DNA from 2 places in the Agrobacterium sp. GW821-FHT14E08 genome. Region 1 is predicted to be linked to the other one. Evidence: riboswitches for the same ligand, from Rfam matches in the RefSeq annotation. Region 1 holds a riboswitch; the other holds the start of a gene.
What was found. A riboswitch is a leader RNA that binds a small molecule or an ion and turns the genes downstream of it on or off. The one in region 1 is predicted to bind glycine.
Positions count from the first base shown of each region.

Region 2: it holds a riboswitch for glycine, as region 1 does, so the genes downstream of both, gcvT (glycine cleavage system aminomethyltransferase GcvT) here and AC1ROR_RS23240 (LysR family transcriptional regulator) in region 1, are expected to answer to the same signal.

Region 1 is NZ_JBXAPJ010000008.1:158,039-166,142, reverse strand. It holds gene AC1ROR_RS23245 (peptidoglycan D,D-transpeptidase FtsI family protein) at 1-205, opposite strand, end outside; gene AC1ROR_RS23240 (LysR family transcriptional regulator) at 363-1,214, opposite strand; glycine riboswitch at 1,655-1,748, opposite strand; gene AC1ROR_RS23235 (L,D-transpeptidase) at 1,920-2,669, opposite strand; gene AC1ROR_RS23230 (EAL domain-containing protein) at 3,334-4,296, shown strand; gene AC1ROR_RS23225 (MFS transporter) at 6,139-7,437, opposite strand.
Region 2 is NZ_JBXAPJ010000001.1:874,840-882,943, forward strand. It holds gene AC1ROR_RS04255 (endonuclease/exonuclease/phosphatase family protein) at 1-786, opposite strand, end outside; gene gcvP (aminomethyl-transferring glycine dehydrogenase) at 939-3,803, opposite strand; gene gcvH (glycine cleavage system protein GcvH) at 3,803-4,165, opposite strand; gene gcvT (glycine cleavage system aminomethyltransferase GcvT) at 4,194-5,333, opposite strand; glycine riboswitch at 5,488-5,575, opposite strand; gene AC1ROR_RS04275 (DUF3008 family protein) at 5,700-5,885, opposite strand; gene AC1ROR_RS04280 (hypothetical protein) at 6,059-6,439, shown strand; gene AC1ROR_RS04285 (copper chaperone PCu(A)C domain-containing protein) at 6,528-7,499, shown strand; gene AC1ROR_RS04290 (hypothetical protein) at 7,748-8,044, opposite strand.

The DNA.
Region 1 (8,104 bases):
GTGGAATACTCGCCGTCGCGTCACTCTCGGAAAAATAGCCATATTGTAGAAGGCGGACTGCGATCGCGGCATAACCGATCGCAAATGCCACGATTAGCAGGCCCACCCGCTGACGATTTCGAGCGGATGTTTTTGCGCTGCGTTTTTTGGCAGGGAGAACAAGGTATCCGACGGCACCTCTCCTGTAACGAGCAATCAAAGACATGAAAATACTCCACGCTCAGGTATCGGGAATAGGGTGGGAATGCGGGCAGGTACAACCGGTCACGGCACGCGCGCAGGACAGACCCTGTCACGCGGCATTTTACACCGCGCCAAATCCCGGAAAATTCGGCAATGGCGCAGGCTTGATCTGCGCATAATCAGGAACACCACAAGGGCTTGAGGCTTTCACTGATGAAGTCCATGGCAACACGTATGCGTGGCGTGTCGCGCACGTCTTCGTGGATCACCAGCCAAACGTCGATCCTGACGCCGGGATCGAGTGGATCGAACCTCACAAGACCGTGTTCCGCGGCGAGGTAGGCGGGCAGCAGTGCCACCCCACAGCCGCCGGCGGCCGCGGCCGCCTGTATGCGCAGGTCGTTGCTGCACATGAACACCTCGTCGGCGGAAAGCCTCTCATCAAGCCAGCGATAGTGATCCGACTCCCGCATGGTATCATCGTAACTGATATAGAGAGGAGGGCCGTTTCTCGTCGGGTAGGCAGGGTCGGCATAGAGGAAATAGGGCAATTGTCCGAGGCGACGCGCAACCAGCGTGGCTTCGCTCGGCCGCTTCAGGCTGATGGCAATATCCGCCTCTCCCTTGGAGAGGGACATCGCTTCCATGGTACCGACAAGACGGAGGCTTACGTCAGGATGCTGAGATTGCAGCGCGGAGATTTGCGGTGCAATGAAGCTGTAGAGCAGCGATGGCGGCGCGGATACCACGACATCGCCTTCTATACCGTTCTGGCCGGACCCGGCGCAACGGCTCAGAGCAAATGCAGATCTGCTCATTTCCTCGGCGAAGTTCGCGACGTCGCGTCCCATAGCGGTCAGTACATATGATCTTGGCCTGCGATCAACGAGCTTCACGGAAAGCGAGGTTTCCAGCGATGTGATGCGCCGACTTACAGTCGTATGATCGACGCGTAGCGCCTTGGCGGTTGCCGTGATCGACCCGTGGTGAGCGAAGGCGGAGAAAAATCGCAAATCTTCCCAATCGACCATTTTAAATTTCCTGAATTAGGTAGTGTTCGTACAAGAACCGCGTAGCGGTATCATCGCGAGAAGGCGGGTCGTGAGGTGCTTGCGCCCCACCCGTCGAGCGCGTTGCCCGGTGAAACCGCTTGGAGTTGTTCAATTTTCCGGGGTGAAATGCCGCCGCTGAAGCTGGCTGACACGAACGCCGACGCACCGGAATGCGTCACGCCTGCCAGGGTCGTGTGCGGCAAATGCAATTGCCGCCACCGTCAATGAAAATGGTCTTGAAACTGCGTCAACGCAATCGACTGTCGATAGGGAAGGGTGACTTCCAGCCATAGGTGCTCCTTGCCCCGTTTTTGGGCTTTTGGCACCCCCTCTGTCATTGGCCTGAGAGATTCGCTCACCTTGTTTCGGCGAACTTACACCATCGGCGCGAGCATCAGCTCGCTTTTCAGAGTTTGTATGATCTTGCAGCGGTCCTTTTGCCTGAGAGTTTCCGGGGTGGTTGCTCCGTCGGCGCCGATGTCGGGAGATATCGGTCTCTCCCGCTGCTCGATATGTGTTGCCCCATGCCTCTGTCGCGAGGTTTGGCGCGCTGTGATCTGGCGTTTTCAAGACCGAAAGGCCCTAAATCCGCTAAACCGAACGACGCGAGATATGGTGCCATTTATGGCGTAAATTTGACCCGCAGCGCTTATTCTTAGTCATTGCGCGCTCAGATTGACGCTATCAGATGACCAAAAGCGGCGTCTTTCCCTTCACTCGGTCATAAAGATCGATCGCATCCTGCATCAACATCCTGACGCAACCCGAGGAAGAATTCTTACCTATGGTTCTCCAGCTCGGTGATCCATGAATACGATAGAGCGTATCCTTGCCGTTCTGGAAAATATACATGGCGCGCGCACCGAGAGGATTCCGGGGGCCGGGGGCCATTCCGCCTGCTTCAACACCGTAGGGCTTGAGTTCAGGATTACGGGCGATCATATCGTCCGGCGCCTTCCACCTTGGCCATTTCTGCTTCCATTGAACGACGGCGCGCCCTTTCCATGATCGGCCCTGAGTTCCAAGCCCGACGCCGTAACGTATGGCTCGGCCGCGGGGAAGAACCCAGTAGAGGAACCTTTCATTTGTATCTACGACAATGGAATAGGCAGGCTCTGCGGTGATGTATTCGACCTCCTGTCGGAGGTATTGCGGGTCAATGGCGCGGTAATTGACTGCTGGAACGTCAAAGCCGCCATCCGCCAGCGCAGCATAAATTTCGTCGTAAGCGAAACCGGTACCCGCAGGCTTTGGCCTGTTGTCCTTCGCCGGTTTTGGAGCTGTCGTCGTTTCATTTTTGTTTTCGGGCAGGGTAGCCGCGGCAACTTCGAGTTTCGTCTTGGGAACCTGCTCGCAACCTGTGGCCAGAAATGAGCTGATTGCCAAGGTGAGCAGCGATCTGCGAGACAAGTGAGAATTGATTTTCTGTTCCAAGGCTGTTCTGCTGTCGAATTCTAGGGGCTATGCCGGGATCGGGGCGGACAACCGGCAAAGCGCCACGGCCCGGATGTCTGCTGCGCGACAGAAACCATGAAATCTGCCCATTCGATACTGCGCAAATGCGCAGATTGGCCCTGCGCCATTCCCGGTAAGAACGGCTTCGGTGTATACTCTGGTCTATCTTGCAAACACGACTTTTTGCCCTCTTCCGATAACTTCCGGGTCGGTCATAAAATCCGTCCGGTAACCGGGGTTGCGTCCCACTTCTGACGCCAATTGATCAAACCTGCCGCGCTTTATACCAGCGTGTCATAGCGCAACGTCGCGGCCTTCATGACGTACATCTAGTCTAAAAACACGCGAGTTATCGCTCCATTTTCGAGCGAAATCGTTCTCGCCCGCCCGGAAAAACCAAGAACCGGCCAATACCTCCGTTGGAGCCCTTGATGCTCCAATAAGCTGTTTAGCCAAGCTGCCAAGCGCAGTAGCTTTGAGCACAAGCGGGTGCTTTGAGTACAGGACAGAAGTCCTCAATGGCGAAGTTAGCATTATCTTTGGCCAAATGTGTCGGTGACTCCGCATTGGTCTTAACGCGATGCCCCCTTAAACTCCAAAGCTCGAGAAGACGAACCTCCTGGCCATGGAGATCCGCAACTTAATGAGCGCAGACTTTTCTTACGGACAGTGGGAGGCAAAGATGCATAGACACTCGGATATCTCGAATATAGGGGTCGTTGAGATTGTTAAGTCAGCGATCGCTGATGGAAGGGCAAGTTTCAACGTCCAATCAGTTCATTCGGTCGAACCATTTGATGCTGTGTTCTATCGCGAATGCTTAGCAACGTTGCAGGGAACAGACGGCTGCCATTATGGCGCGGGTATATTTATTCCGACGCTTGAGGAGTTGGGATACTGCTCGTTGATTGACGAGAACGTGGTCCGCCTCGCCCTTGACGAGCTGGAAATCGATCCCTGTGCGGTCCTCGGCTGCAATATATCGGCCGATAATTTGCGCAGTCGCGAAACGTGGGACCTGATTGCCGGCCAGGTCCGGTCTCGTCCAACACTAGCGTCTCGATTAGTTCTCGAATTGACGGAGACGCGGCCACTACTCGATGTGACACGATCGGTAAACATGCTGAACGAGATGCGGGAGTTGGGATGCCGGATTGCGCTGGATGACTTTGGCGCAGGCTACGCATCTCCGCAACTACTCCGCTTGGTTGATTTTGATATCGTCAAAATCGATCGGTCGTTCTTGCAGCCCACAAGACGGTCTTGCTTGGACCTTGATGCTCTGGCGCATCTTATCAGCTTCGCGTCTTGCTACTCTCCTGTAGTTGTTATGGAAGGCGTCGAGACGATCGAAGACGCGCAATCAGCCGCATTGTGTGGTGCGACACACCTTCAAGGTTACGGAATCTCACTGCCGGTGCCAGTTAGCGCGAACAAAACTGGATTTAGGGGTAGTTACGCTACGCAAGCTGCAGATATCACGTGCCCAAATGTCGCCCCGGGCTCTGCCTCGAATGTTTACCGCGCACACCATGATGGCCATCTTAAATCGTGGCCCCCAAGAGAGAGCCGCCAAGCTCCCCTTCCTGTCACTGACTTTCCTTAAACTCAAGTTGAACTAGCTAACAAGAAAATCGCAGGTAACATTAATGATTCATGCCAGGAACATGAATACCGTACATGAGTCAATTCGTTCAACTGCGGCGGGCGCTGTGGTCTCCCCGGTCGGAAGTGTTGAACCAGAGACGCTCCGGGACCTTTCCGCATTCCGAGTGCGTCCAACATTTCGAGGTCCGACCGCGCTTTTTCGTGCCGACGCGGCAGGATTTTTGATTCAATATGCAGCTGCGTTTGTTTATCTTTTGGTAAGGAGCCCTACCGGCTGGTATCTGGCGGGCGCAATCGCATGAAACTAAGTGTTGATCAGGCTCACAGTAACACGCGGTCGAATCGGAATAGCCTTGTAATAACAGTCGAAAATCTGCGTCACATTGCGTTGTGCTATGGCGATGGGATTGCTGCTCGAGTGCTCTACACTGTATGCCGCAGAATAGAATCCATTTTGCCAGACTCATTCGGTGCCCTAACGATCGAGCCGTCAGGATTGCGTGTCCAGGGGTGGGGCTGGGACGGTGAGGTTGAACAGACACGAGTGCTTCCGGCTCTGTTGCTTCTTTGCGAGTCGCCCATTGATATTGGACAAACGAGAATCAGCGTGGCCGTTAGCGTAAATAAAACTCAATGTTTTCCCGCCCTCGACCACAAATATGGGGTTCCTGCTTGTTTCGAACAGTATAGATCAGACATGGAGATTGCTGTGGTGCTCTACGATGCTTTGAGCAGTAGCCGCGTCGACTTGATGGAGTACCCGTTGAATGCGGTAGAGAGTAACGCCCGATGCCCGTACCACAGGATCCAGTTAAAGAGCATCCGATGTGGTACAAGGGTGATAGCAACAGAGAATATTCCGAGTGTCTTGGAGCGATTGCGCCTAACGCGTGCCTACGACCGATACTTGGTCCATGCGACAATAGATCGTCTGAAAACTCGTCCAGATACGAAGCTCGGTTGTGAAGTGTCAGCCTTGTCTGCTGTTGATGATATCTGGTGGACTTCGGTTCGGGACGAGCTGATCCGAAGTCCATCTATTGCAGGACGCTTGGTCATCGAGATCAGGGAAGCGAGCGATCCGGAAAGCCGGCTACAGAGGACTGGCTTCATCCTTGCCATGCAAAAACTCGGCTGCGGCGTGAGTTTCTCGGGCTACGGTAGTGGAACGGCGCGCCAAAGATGACAATGGCCTTTGCGGTTATCTAAACTATCGACCGGTTGTCTCTTCTCTGTTGATCCTCGGCCTCGTATCTTCCTGCGCCCGCAGACCGGGCGCAGATTTCTCGCCGCCCGTGACTACGACTGCGAGTGGTGCGGTCACCGTGACCGCTTTTGTGGCAAGCACGGCCGTGCGGCTCTTCCGAATTCCTTGCGCTCGCAATGATAAGTAAGTGCTTCAAAAAGCTTTGCGCGGTCGGATTAAATGCGCGTGCGTTTTGCGTGGAATGAAGTGCCTGCTCCGCTGCCTTCGGCGACCACATTCTCTATCATTCCTCGGGCTGCTCACATCACGACCGAATAGGAAGGTGTCGATCCAACGAGAATCTGGGCTCGGCTGACGCGCGGCTTGCGGTCTGCCCCTGGCAAATAGAAGGGGGAGTGCCTGTGAAAGACTTTTCTGCATTCAAGACAATCTCCTCCATGGTCGGCAAGACACCTCTACTACCGCTCCGTGGGAGACTGGCGGCTGTCGGCCAAAGCGTCAGTCGCCTTATAGGCCGATATCCAGTCGATCCCGGGGCGAGCGACCAACTTGTCACCCTTCCCGGGAACACATCCCTTTATCTACTGCGCACCTTTTCGATATGAGCCAATCGTTGGGAAAAAAGCAGAAACGTCATCGCGTCACCATTGGCCCCTCAACACTTTTCATGTCGGTCTTTACAAGCAGGAAATATGCTAGTGCAGCAAGGATGGAGATTACTGCAGCGGCAACCAACGCGTTGACGTAAGAATCGGCATGTTCGACCATGAAGCCTGTAACGATTGGCGCAAACGATCCTGCGAAATAACCTCCGAAGTTCATGATGCTTCCGAGAGAGCCAACCTGGCGCTTCGAAACGGCAATAGTGATCATCATCCACGAAGCAGCACTGGCCAAATTTATGAAGAACATTGCGAGGCAGATATAGGCGACAGCCATTGTCGCGTTCGGCGTAAATGCGGCCGGTAGCGTGAAAAATGCACCTCCGAGCAGGCCTACGCAGACCGGCCACTTTCGGCTCGAAATGGCAGACATCCCGCGTCGCATCAACATGTCAACGACCTGCCCTGAAACGAGCATTCCGGCGGTTCCAAAGAGATAAGGTATAGCAACGACCCATCCAGTATTCTCGACCGTAAAGCCACGAGAATGTTCAAGATAACTGGGGAGCCAGGTCAAATAGAGCCAGACCATGTAGACGACGCCCATGAAGCCTAGAATAATTCCCCACGCGGTACGGTGCGCGAATAGCGATTTCCACTCTTTAACTGTCAGTGGTTGATCGGTCTGCTTGTCCGATCCCTCGTCAATGAAGGCTGCTTCGGCTGGCGTAAGTGCCACTTCATTGCGATTCCGATACATTAAATACCATCCGGCCGCGACGATAATTCCAAGAGCCCCAGTAATGATGAACATCCAGCGCCAACCAAATGCGACCATCATCGCCGTTAGCAAAGGGGGTGCAATGCAGGGTCCAATGCAGGACGAGGCAACAATCATACCTGTTGGCTTTCCTCGCTCACCAATATTGAACCATTCACTGACCACCTTAGCGCCAGCTGGAAATTGTGGAGCTTCGCCAACACCGAGTACTGCTCGTGCGACAATCAATTGCGTGGCGTTGTTGACCAACCCACAGAGGATTTGCGCCACCGACCAGAACAACATTCCAGCGCCCAGCATGATGCGGGACCCTAACTTGTCCAGAAGTGCACCTGTCGGAAGCTGCGCGAATGCGTATGCGAGTGAAAAGGCAGACAGCACCATACCCATCTCACTCGGAGAGAGTGCCATTTCGTTTCTAATAGCGGTGTTGGCAATCGAAAGCGCACTGCGATCGACATAATTGATGATGCCGGCCGTCATCAAAAAGCCAACAGCAATCCATTGTACACGGCGTAACCGCGCACTTTTTGGTTTTTCAATTGTCATTGATCCTCCCGAACTCCTCACTCATGATTGCGTTACGTATCGATCAGGGGGCGATCGCGGCTTTGCCATTCATCTCAGCGTCACAGACCAATGCCTTGCGTAATATGCCAGTCCGTTGGATAAGCGATTTAGTCGCTAAGGATCGCTGACTTTCGCCGCGCGACGGTGTCGATGTTTGTTGAACAACGCAACCTGCTCCGATCATCTGCAGATTTACACTCCCGTTAACTCGTCTTGCGAGGCTGTTGCTCGGTCCGATTTGGCCAAAAACACGTCTTTAATTGCCTCGCGCAAACAATGCACCGCTGCCCGACAAGCTTCCTATGCTTCTTCATCTGCGCGTTCGATTTCTCAGGTCGCAAAAGAAGGAGCCGCCATTGTAAAGGGAGCCATCTCGGTGGGACGAGGCTTCTCGTGCCGTTGTAAGGAGACCCAGTTCTAGGATTACTAGCTCATGCAAAGGGGCGCGGCAGTTTGGTAATTTGCAAATGACCGAAGAATCGGTGCACCGAGCTCAAGGCGCCGGTGGATTACGTTCCCGAATAGATTACTTGCCGCTCGCACGTCCAACTCGCGGCTTGGTGTCCGAGGAAGAGGCTAATTTCATCCCAGTCGATTAAAATGCAGCCTGAGGACAATCTTTCGTATAAGCCGAATATCGTTCGTA
Region 2 (8,104 bases), on a different contig from region 1:
CAGCGGGCAATGGTCCGAGACTTCCGGCTGCATCACGACATGGAAGTGATCGACCTTCACGGCGGGATTGACCAGCATGTAGTCCGCATAACGATTTTGTTTCGTGTAGTGCGATGTCCGCGTGTCGGTAAAGCCGCGTGTCGTAACGAGCTCGACAAGGTCCAGCGTCTTCAGCACGGCGAATGTCTCACTATCAGGCAGAACATTAAAATCGCCACAGACGATGACCCGGTCGCCATCCTCGGCGATGTTTCTGACGAGCTGGACGAGTCGTTCTGCCTGCGCCAGACGGGCAGGTGTATCCTGTTTGCCATCGAGTTCCCGCAGGCCATGCATATGGGCGATGACGACCGGTTTACGGGTCGTGAAATCAAAGACACGAATGGCATGACCGGTGCGCGAGCGAGGATGATCGCCATATCCGTCCGCGGAAAAGGCGCCATGCACGAAACCCTGCGCCTGCGCGACGATGGCAATGGATTTGCGCACGAAGGTCGCCAGCCCCCACTGGGAAGGATACCGCATCTCACCATCCCACAGATCGCCCTGCGCTGCCGGGCAGAACACCGCCAGATGATCGGGCAGGGACTTTGCGACATCCTGCAGGAAATTCGCCCTCTGCAGCAGGTCAATACCGTGATCACGATAGATCAGCCACTCCTGCGTGGCCGCCGGAGTATGAATGACTTCCTGGAGACACAGAATATCGGGATCGGACGCGGCAATATAGGAAACGAGCTCGTCATGGAGCTTTCCGCCCCAACCGTTCAGGCAGATCAGACGCATTCACACTCCATCGCCGCTGGTTTGCATGGTCCGGTTTAACATGGATCGACGGGCGATCAATCGTGTCAGCGCGGTTCCGGGAACGTTTCCGTCGCAGCAACGAAAAAAGGCCCGGATCTGTCCGGGCCTTTTTATTATTCGAAACGAGTGCCTTATTCGGCGGCTTCGGCATAAGCCTCCATCGGCGGGCAGGTGCAGATGAGGTTGCGGTCGCCATAGACATTGTCGATGCGGTTGACCGGCGACCAGTATTTGTCGATGCGGAAGGCGCCAGGCGGGAAGCAGCCCTTTTCGCGGCTATAGGGACGATCCCATTCGCCGACGAGGTCTTCCACCGTATGCGGCGCGTTCTTCAGCGGGTTGTTGGTCTTGTCCGCACGACCTTCCTCGATGTCGCGGGCTTCCTCACGGATCGCCAGCATGGCATCGCAGAAACGGTCGATTTCCGCCTTGGTTTCGGATTCCGTCGGCTCGATCATCAGCGTGCCGGCAACCGGCCAGCTCATGGTCGGCGCATGGAAACCGCAGTCGATGAGGCGTTTTGCGACATCGTCCACCGTCACGCCGCAGCTGTCAGCCAGCGGGCGGGTATCGATGATGCATTCATGCGCCACACGTCCCGTTTCGGACTTGTAGAGCACGTCATAAGCGCCCTTCAGCCGTTCGGCGATGTAATTGGCATTGAGGATCGCCACCTTGGTCGCCTGCGTCAGCCCTTCGCCGCCCATCATCAGGCAATAGCTCCAGGAAATCGGCAGGATCGACGGCGAACCAAACGGGGCAGCAGACACCGCACCCTCACGGCCGTCCGTCGCCGGATGGCCGGGAAGGTAAGGAGCAAGATGCGCCTTGACACCGATCGGACCCATACCGGGGCCACCGCCGCCATGCGGAATGCAGAAGGTCTTGTGCAGGTTGAGATGCGAAACGTCGGAACCGATATCGCCGGGACGGGCAAGGCCGACCATGGCGTTCATGTTGGCGCCGTCGAGATAGACCTGTCCACCATGCTTGTGGGTGATCTCGCAGATCTCGCGAACCGTCTCCTCGAACACGCCGTGGGTGGACGGGTAAGTGATCATGCAGCACGAGAGGTTTTCCATATACTGCTCTGCTTTTGCTCGGAAATCATCGATATCGATGTCGCCGTTATCCCGCACTTTCACCGGCACCACCTTCATGCCGACCATCTGCGCCGAGGCAGGGTTGGTGCCATGCGCGGAAGTCGGAATGAGGCAGACGTCACGATGTGTGTCGCCATTGGCGAGGTGATAGTTGCGGATGGTCAGAAGTCCGGCATATTCCCCCTGCGCGCCGGAATTCGGCTGCATGGAGAAGGCGTCGTAACCGGTGACCGAGCACAGCTTTTCGGAGAGATCGTCGATCATCTCCTTGTAACCGAGCGCCTGATCTGCCGGCACGAAGGGGTGGATGTCGGAAAATTCCGGCCAGGTGATCGGCAGCATTTCCGCTGTCGCATTCAGTTTCATGGTGCAGGAACCGAGCGGGATCATCGAGCGGTCGAGCGCCAGATCGCGGTCCGAAAGGCGGCGGATGTAACGGGTCATCTCGCTTTCGGCACGGTTCATGTGGAAGATCGGATGCGTCATATACTGGCTGGTGCGCAGCAATTCCTTCGGCAGGCGATATTCCGGCTCAAAATCCGAGATCGAGAAATTGCCGCCGAAAGCACGCCAGACGGCCTCAAGCGTTGCCGGGCGCGTACGCTCGTCAAGGCTCATGCCGATCTTGGTCGCGCCGACCTTGCGCAGGTTCACGCCTTCCGCCACGGCCGAACGCAGGATGACGCCCTGCATATGGCCGACTTCAACGGTGATGGTGTCAAAGAAGGTTTCCGGCTCGATGGTGTAGCCGAGCTTTTCCAGCCCCTTGGCCATCAGCACCGCCTTCTGGTGGGTCTGCTGGGCAATGGCCTTGATACCCTGCGGGCCATGGAAGACGCCATACATGGAGGCCATGACGGCGAGCAGCACCTGCGCGGTGCAGATGTTCGACGTCGCCTTTTCGCGGCGGATATGCTGCTCGCGGGTCTGCAGCGACAGGCGATAGGCGCGGTTGCCGCGCGCATCGACCGAAACGCCGACCAGACGGCCGGGCATGGAACGCTTATGCGCATCCTTGACGGCCATGTAGGCCGCATGCGGACCGCCGTAACCAACCGGAACGCCGAAGCGCTGCGAGGTACCGATGGCGATGTCGGCTCCCATTTCGCCGGGAGATTTCAGGAGCGTCAGCGCCAGAAGATCGGCGGCGACGGCGGCAATCGCGCCCGTCTGGTGCAGGCGGGAAATCAGACCGGAGAAATCGCTGACATGGCCATGCGTGCCCGGATACTGGAAGATCGCGCCGAACACATCGACCGGATCGAGATCGGTAAAGGGGTTGCCGACAATCACCTTCCAGCCGAGCGGGGCCGCACGGGTCTCGATCAGCGCGATGGTCTGCGGATGGCAATTGGCGTCAACGAAGAAGGCGGTCGCCTTGGATTTCGCGACGCGCTGGCACATCGCCATGGCTTCGGCAGCCGCCGTCGCTTCATCGAGCAGCGATGCGTTGGCAACATCGAGACCGGTCAGATCGCAGACCATGGTCTGGTAGTTCAGCAGCGCCTCAAGACGGCCCTGGCTGATTTCCGGCTGGTAGGGCGTATAGGCCGTATACCAGGCCGGGTTCTCCAGAATATTGCGCTGGATGACCGGCGGCGTGATGGTGCCATAATAGCCCTGGCCGATCAGCGAGGTCAGAACCTGGTTCTTGTTGGCCGTTTCACGAAGACGGTCGAGCGCCTCGCGTTCGGTCAACGCGGCACCCCAGGTCAGCGGCACCTTCTGGCGGATGGAAGAGGGAACGGTGGCGTCGATCAGGGCGTCGAGGCTCTTATAGCCAACGACCTTCAGCATCTCGGCCATTTCCGACGGCGACGGCCCGATATGACGCCGGTTGGCGAAATCATAGGGCTGATAGTCGGTGAAATGGAATTCGGTGGGCGTCGTCATTACGCGATCAGCTCCTTGTAGGCTGCCTCGTCAAGCAGCGTATCGGCATCTGCGGCGTTGGAAAGCTTGAGCTTGAAGAACCAGCCGGCGCCCTGCGGGTCGGAATTGACCAGCGAAGGATCGTCGACGATGGCCTGGTTGATTTCCACCACTTCGCCATCCAGCGGACAATAGACGTCGGAAGCCGCCTTGACGGATTCAACGGTCGCCGCGTCGCCATCCTTGGAGAAGGTGGCGCCCACTTCCGGCAATTCGACGAAAACGAGATCGCCAAGCTGTTCAGCGGCGTGGCTGGTGATGCCAACGGTGGCGATATCGCCTTCGAACTTCAGCCATTCGTGTTCTGCGGTAAATTTCAGCATCGTATTCTCTCCGGAGATGGGATGAAGATTATCGTTTATAGGTGGGTTTGATGAAGGGCAGGGCGGCGACGGTGACGGGCAGATATTTGCCGCGCACTTCCGCAAAGACAGCCGTGCCGGGAGCAGCGTGGGAAACAGGCACGTAACCCATGGCGACGGGACCTTCGACCGAAGGACCGAAACCGCCCGAGGTCACTTCACCGATCTCTGTCTTGCCTTCGGCATCCGCAAACAGCTTCGAATGGCCGCGCACCGGCGCCTTGCCTTCCGGCTTCAGGCCGACGCGGCGGCGCGATGTGCCATCTTTCAGTTCGCCGAGAATGCGCTCTGCGCCGGGAAAACCGCCCTCGCGGTCGCCACCGGCGCGGCGCGCTTTCTGGATCGCCCATTCGAGCGAGGCTTCGATGGGGGAGGTTGTCGTGTCGATATCGTTGCCATAAAGACAAAGGCCAGCTTCCAGACGCAGGCTGTCACGCGCACCAAGTCCGATCGGATCGCAATCGGGATGTTCGAGCAGGGCTTTGGCAATCTCCTCGGCCTTGTCGGCGGGTACGGAGATTTCAAAGCCGTCTTCACCGGAATAACCGGAACGGGAGACGATGCAGGGCACGTCATGCAGCGGCACTTCCTGCACATCCATGAATTTCATTTCCGAGACGCCGGCCCAGAGTTCAGCCAGAACGGCCTCAGCGCGCGGTCCCTGAAGCGCGATGAGCGCCCGGTCATCGAGAAGGGTGATCTCGCAGCTGTCTGAAAGATGCGCCTTCATATGGGCGACGTCGGCATCCTTGCAGGCAGCGTTGACGACGACAAACAGGTGATCGCCGCGATTGGTGATCATCAGGTCATCGAGAATGCCGCCATTTTCATCGGTGAAGAAACCGTAACGTTGGCGGCCTTCCTTCAGGCCGAGAATATCCACCGGCACCAGCTTTTCCAGCGCGAGTGCGGCATCTTCATTTCTGCCGGACTTCGCCTTCAGGATCACCTGACCCATATGCGACACGTCGAACAGACCGGCGGAGGTGCGGGTCTGAAGATGTTCCTTCAGAACACCGGCCGGATATTGCACCGGCATGTCATAACCGGCGAAAGGCACCATGCGGGCGCCAAGCGATAGATGCAGGGAATTGAGCGGCGTGATTTGAAGCTCGGCGGTATCGTCCAAGGACGCCTCCAGGGTTGCGCGAAAGATCGCGCGGGCTCAGGTCATGACGCTAAAAACGCGCCGGGTTCAAGAGCCCCCTCTGTCCTTGTCGCCTGAGATTGTTATCCCTTCGGCGAGCCGTCCTAATGAAAGGTGGCTTCTCTCCAGAGTTCCGTCGTCACCGCTGGTCCTTTTGCCTGAGAGTTTCCGGGGCGGTTGCTCCTTCGGCACCGCAGTGAAGCGGCTTCTCCCAACGATGATGCGACGCTCATTATCTTCGAAGACCCGTTATTGGCAAGGACCAAATGACGCATCTGAACAGATTCTTGCTCCATCTGCGCCATCGTCGGCGTAAGATGCAGTCAATAGCCTGAGTGCCGGACAATATCAGTCGGATTTTTTCTCCGGCAAACCCTTGCGTTTTGTCGATGCCAATTCATCAAGTTCCTTTTCTGTCATGGACTTCTCCATGCTTTTTGAAGCACCTTGTAAACTGGATTTCTTGATGTCGCCGCGTTTAGCGGCCAGCGCCGCGCCCGCCGCTTTCTGCTGGGCTTTCGATTTGGCCGGCATGTCGGATACTCCTTCCGCAACAGTTTATCGGAGGGAAAATGCCGCGCTCCGACGATTGTTCCGGTTCAGAGCCTGGGGCTGCGGCAAATTTCCCCTTTGAAATCGGTGAGAAAGAAAGGTATCGCCAGAATATGGACGCAAATCGAAAGCGACGGCTGACAGGGATGGAGAAAATGCTTCGCATTTTCTGCGCGACCTTGATGTTGTCGCTCGGCTTTGCCCACAAGCCCGTACTTGCCGCTGCCTCGCAAGTCGTGCTTGATGAGAGTTACCGGCTGCCGGATGGCACCTTTGCAGAGATTTGCCTCGGCCACGGCGGCGGGGTGAATGCCTCGCACGCCAAAGACGGTCCGACCCATTCCAGCGATGCGATCCTGTTTTGCGAGGCCTGCCTGCTGGCCTCGTCCATTCTCCTGCCCGTGCCCGATGCGGACGGCTGGCTGAGGACCGAATTCGCCTGGCTCGACAATCGTTTATCCGCGGAGTGGAGTTTCCGCTCGGTCCTGACGATCCTTAAACAGGCTGCGCGCGGCCCGCCATTGCTGTCCGCCTGATCTCTTCGTTTCACAGGATCATCGCCGCCGGCTGGCGGCACGCAATGGCTGCACTGCCCGTGGGGCGCAGTCGCAAGGACAAGACACAATGAAAACCACCAGGATCATCACCTGCACCCTGTTTGCCGCTTCGGTCTCCAGCGTCCAGGCATTTGCCCATACCAGCTTCGTTGACGCTTCGGCCGAACAGGAAAGCACCGTCGTCGCCGCTCTTCAGGTGCCGCATGGCTGCGAAGGCGGTCTTGCCACGACCGAAGTTCAGGTCAAGCTGCCGGAAGGTTTCATTTCCGCCAAGCCGCAGCCCAAGGCCGGCTGGGAACTGGAAATCATCAAGGGCGACTATCAGAAGGCCTACAAGAACCACGGCCAGGAGATCAAAAGCGGCCCGGTCGAGATTCGCTGGAAAGGCGGCAACCTGCCGGACGAGTTCTACGACACCTTTGCGATACAGGGAAAAATCTCCGGTATAGAGGCAGGGCAGGACCTGCCCTTCAAGGTCACGCAGCTTTGCGGCGACAAGGGCAAGGTTTCCTGGGACGAGGTGGCAGCGGCGGGCGTCGATCCGCATTCGCTGAAAAACCCGGCCCCGGCCATCCGCGTTACTGCCAAGACCCATGCCGGCGGGCATGACCATTCCGCCATGGCCATGGATATGGATGTAGTGAAGGCTGGCAGCCTTGAGGTTTCCGGCGCCACGACCAAGGCCATGCTGCCGGGCCAGCCCGTCGGCGGCGGTTATGTGACGATCAAGAATGCCGGTGATAGCGATGACAAGCTGATCGGCGTCGAATCCGCCGCCGCTGGTCGCGCTGAAATTCATGAAATGGCCATGGTCAACGACGTCATGAAAATGCGCAAGCTGGATGACGGCATCGTCATTCCCGCCGGCCAGACGGTGGAATTGAAGTCGGGCGGCCTGCACATGATGTTCTTCAACGTGAAGAAGCCCTTTGCCGAAGGTGACAAGGTGCCGGTGACGCTGATCTTCGAAAAAGCCGGCAAGGTCGAAATCGTGCTGTCCGCAGGCTCGGCCAAGGGTGACGAACACCAGCATAATTGATGGCTGAAAAAAAACGGCTACCGGAACGCGTGACATGTCCGGTAGCCGCAAGCTTTTTCGGTTATTTCCTTGCTTTCAGCGCCGTGACGGAAAAGGCGTGATGGCCATCGCCTCCGTGATTTTTCCGGCATTCGATGGGTGATATCTAGAAAATCAGCCTGACATCAGCCTGAATGGGAAGGCCGAATTTAAATCGGCCAAACCTAAACTGTAAAATTAGAATATTAACACATCTATTTGATATAAATTTATTTTTTATGATCTGAAGGAGAGTTGTTTTCCTCATAGGCCTCCACGGCCTGATCGAGCGTTGTCTGCGGTTCGTGACGCTGGCTGGCATTGGTCAGGAAATAAAGGGTAAGTGCGGGCGGCTTGATGGCCGTCATCAGGGCTCTGAGTTGAAAGTCGTCTCCGTTTTCCGCCTTGCGCGCCAGTTCATGAATGGCCTCTTCGACCTCGCTCCTGCGCGGCACGCGCGGCGACGGCTTCACCGCCTCCAGTGCATAGGCGGCCGTATTTGCTGAAACGGAAAGAACCTGTGTCATCCAACCTCCGGCCATCTTCGCCGACCCGTAAAAACAGGAGACTAACACCGCCGTCTTGTT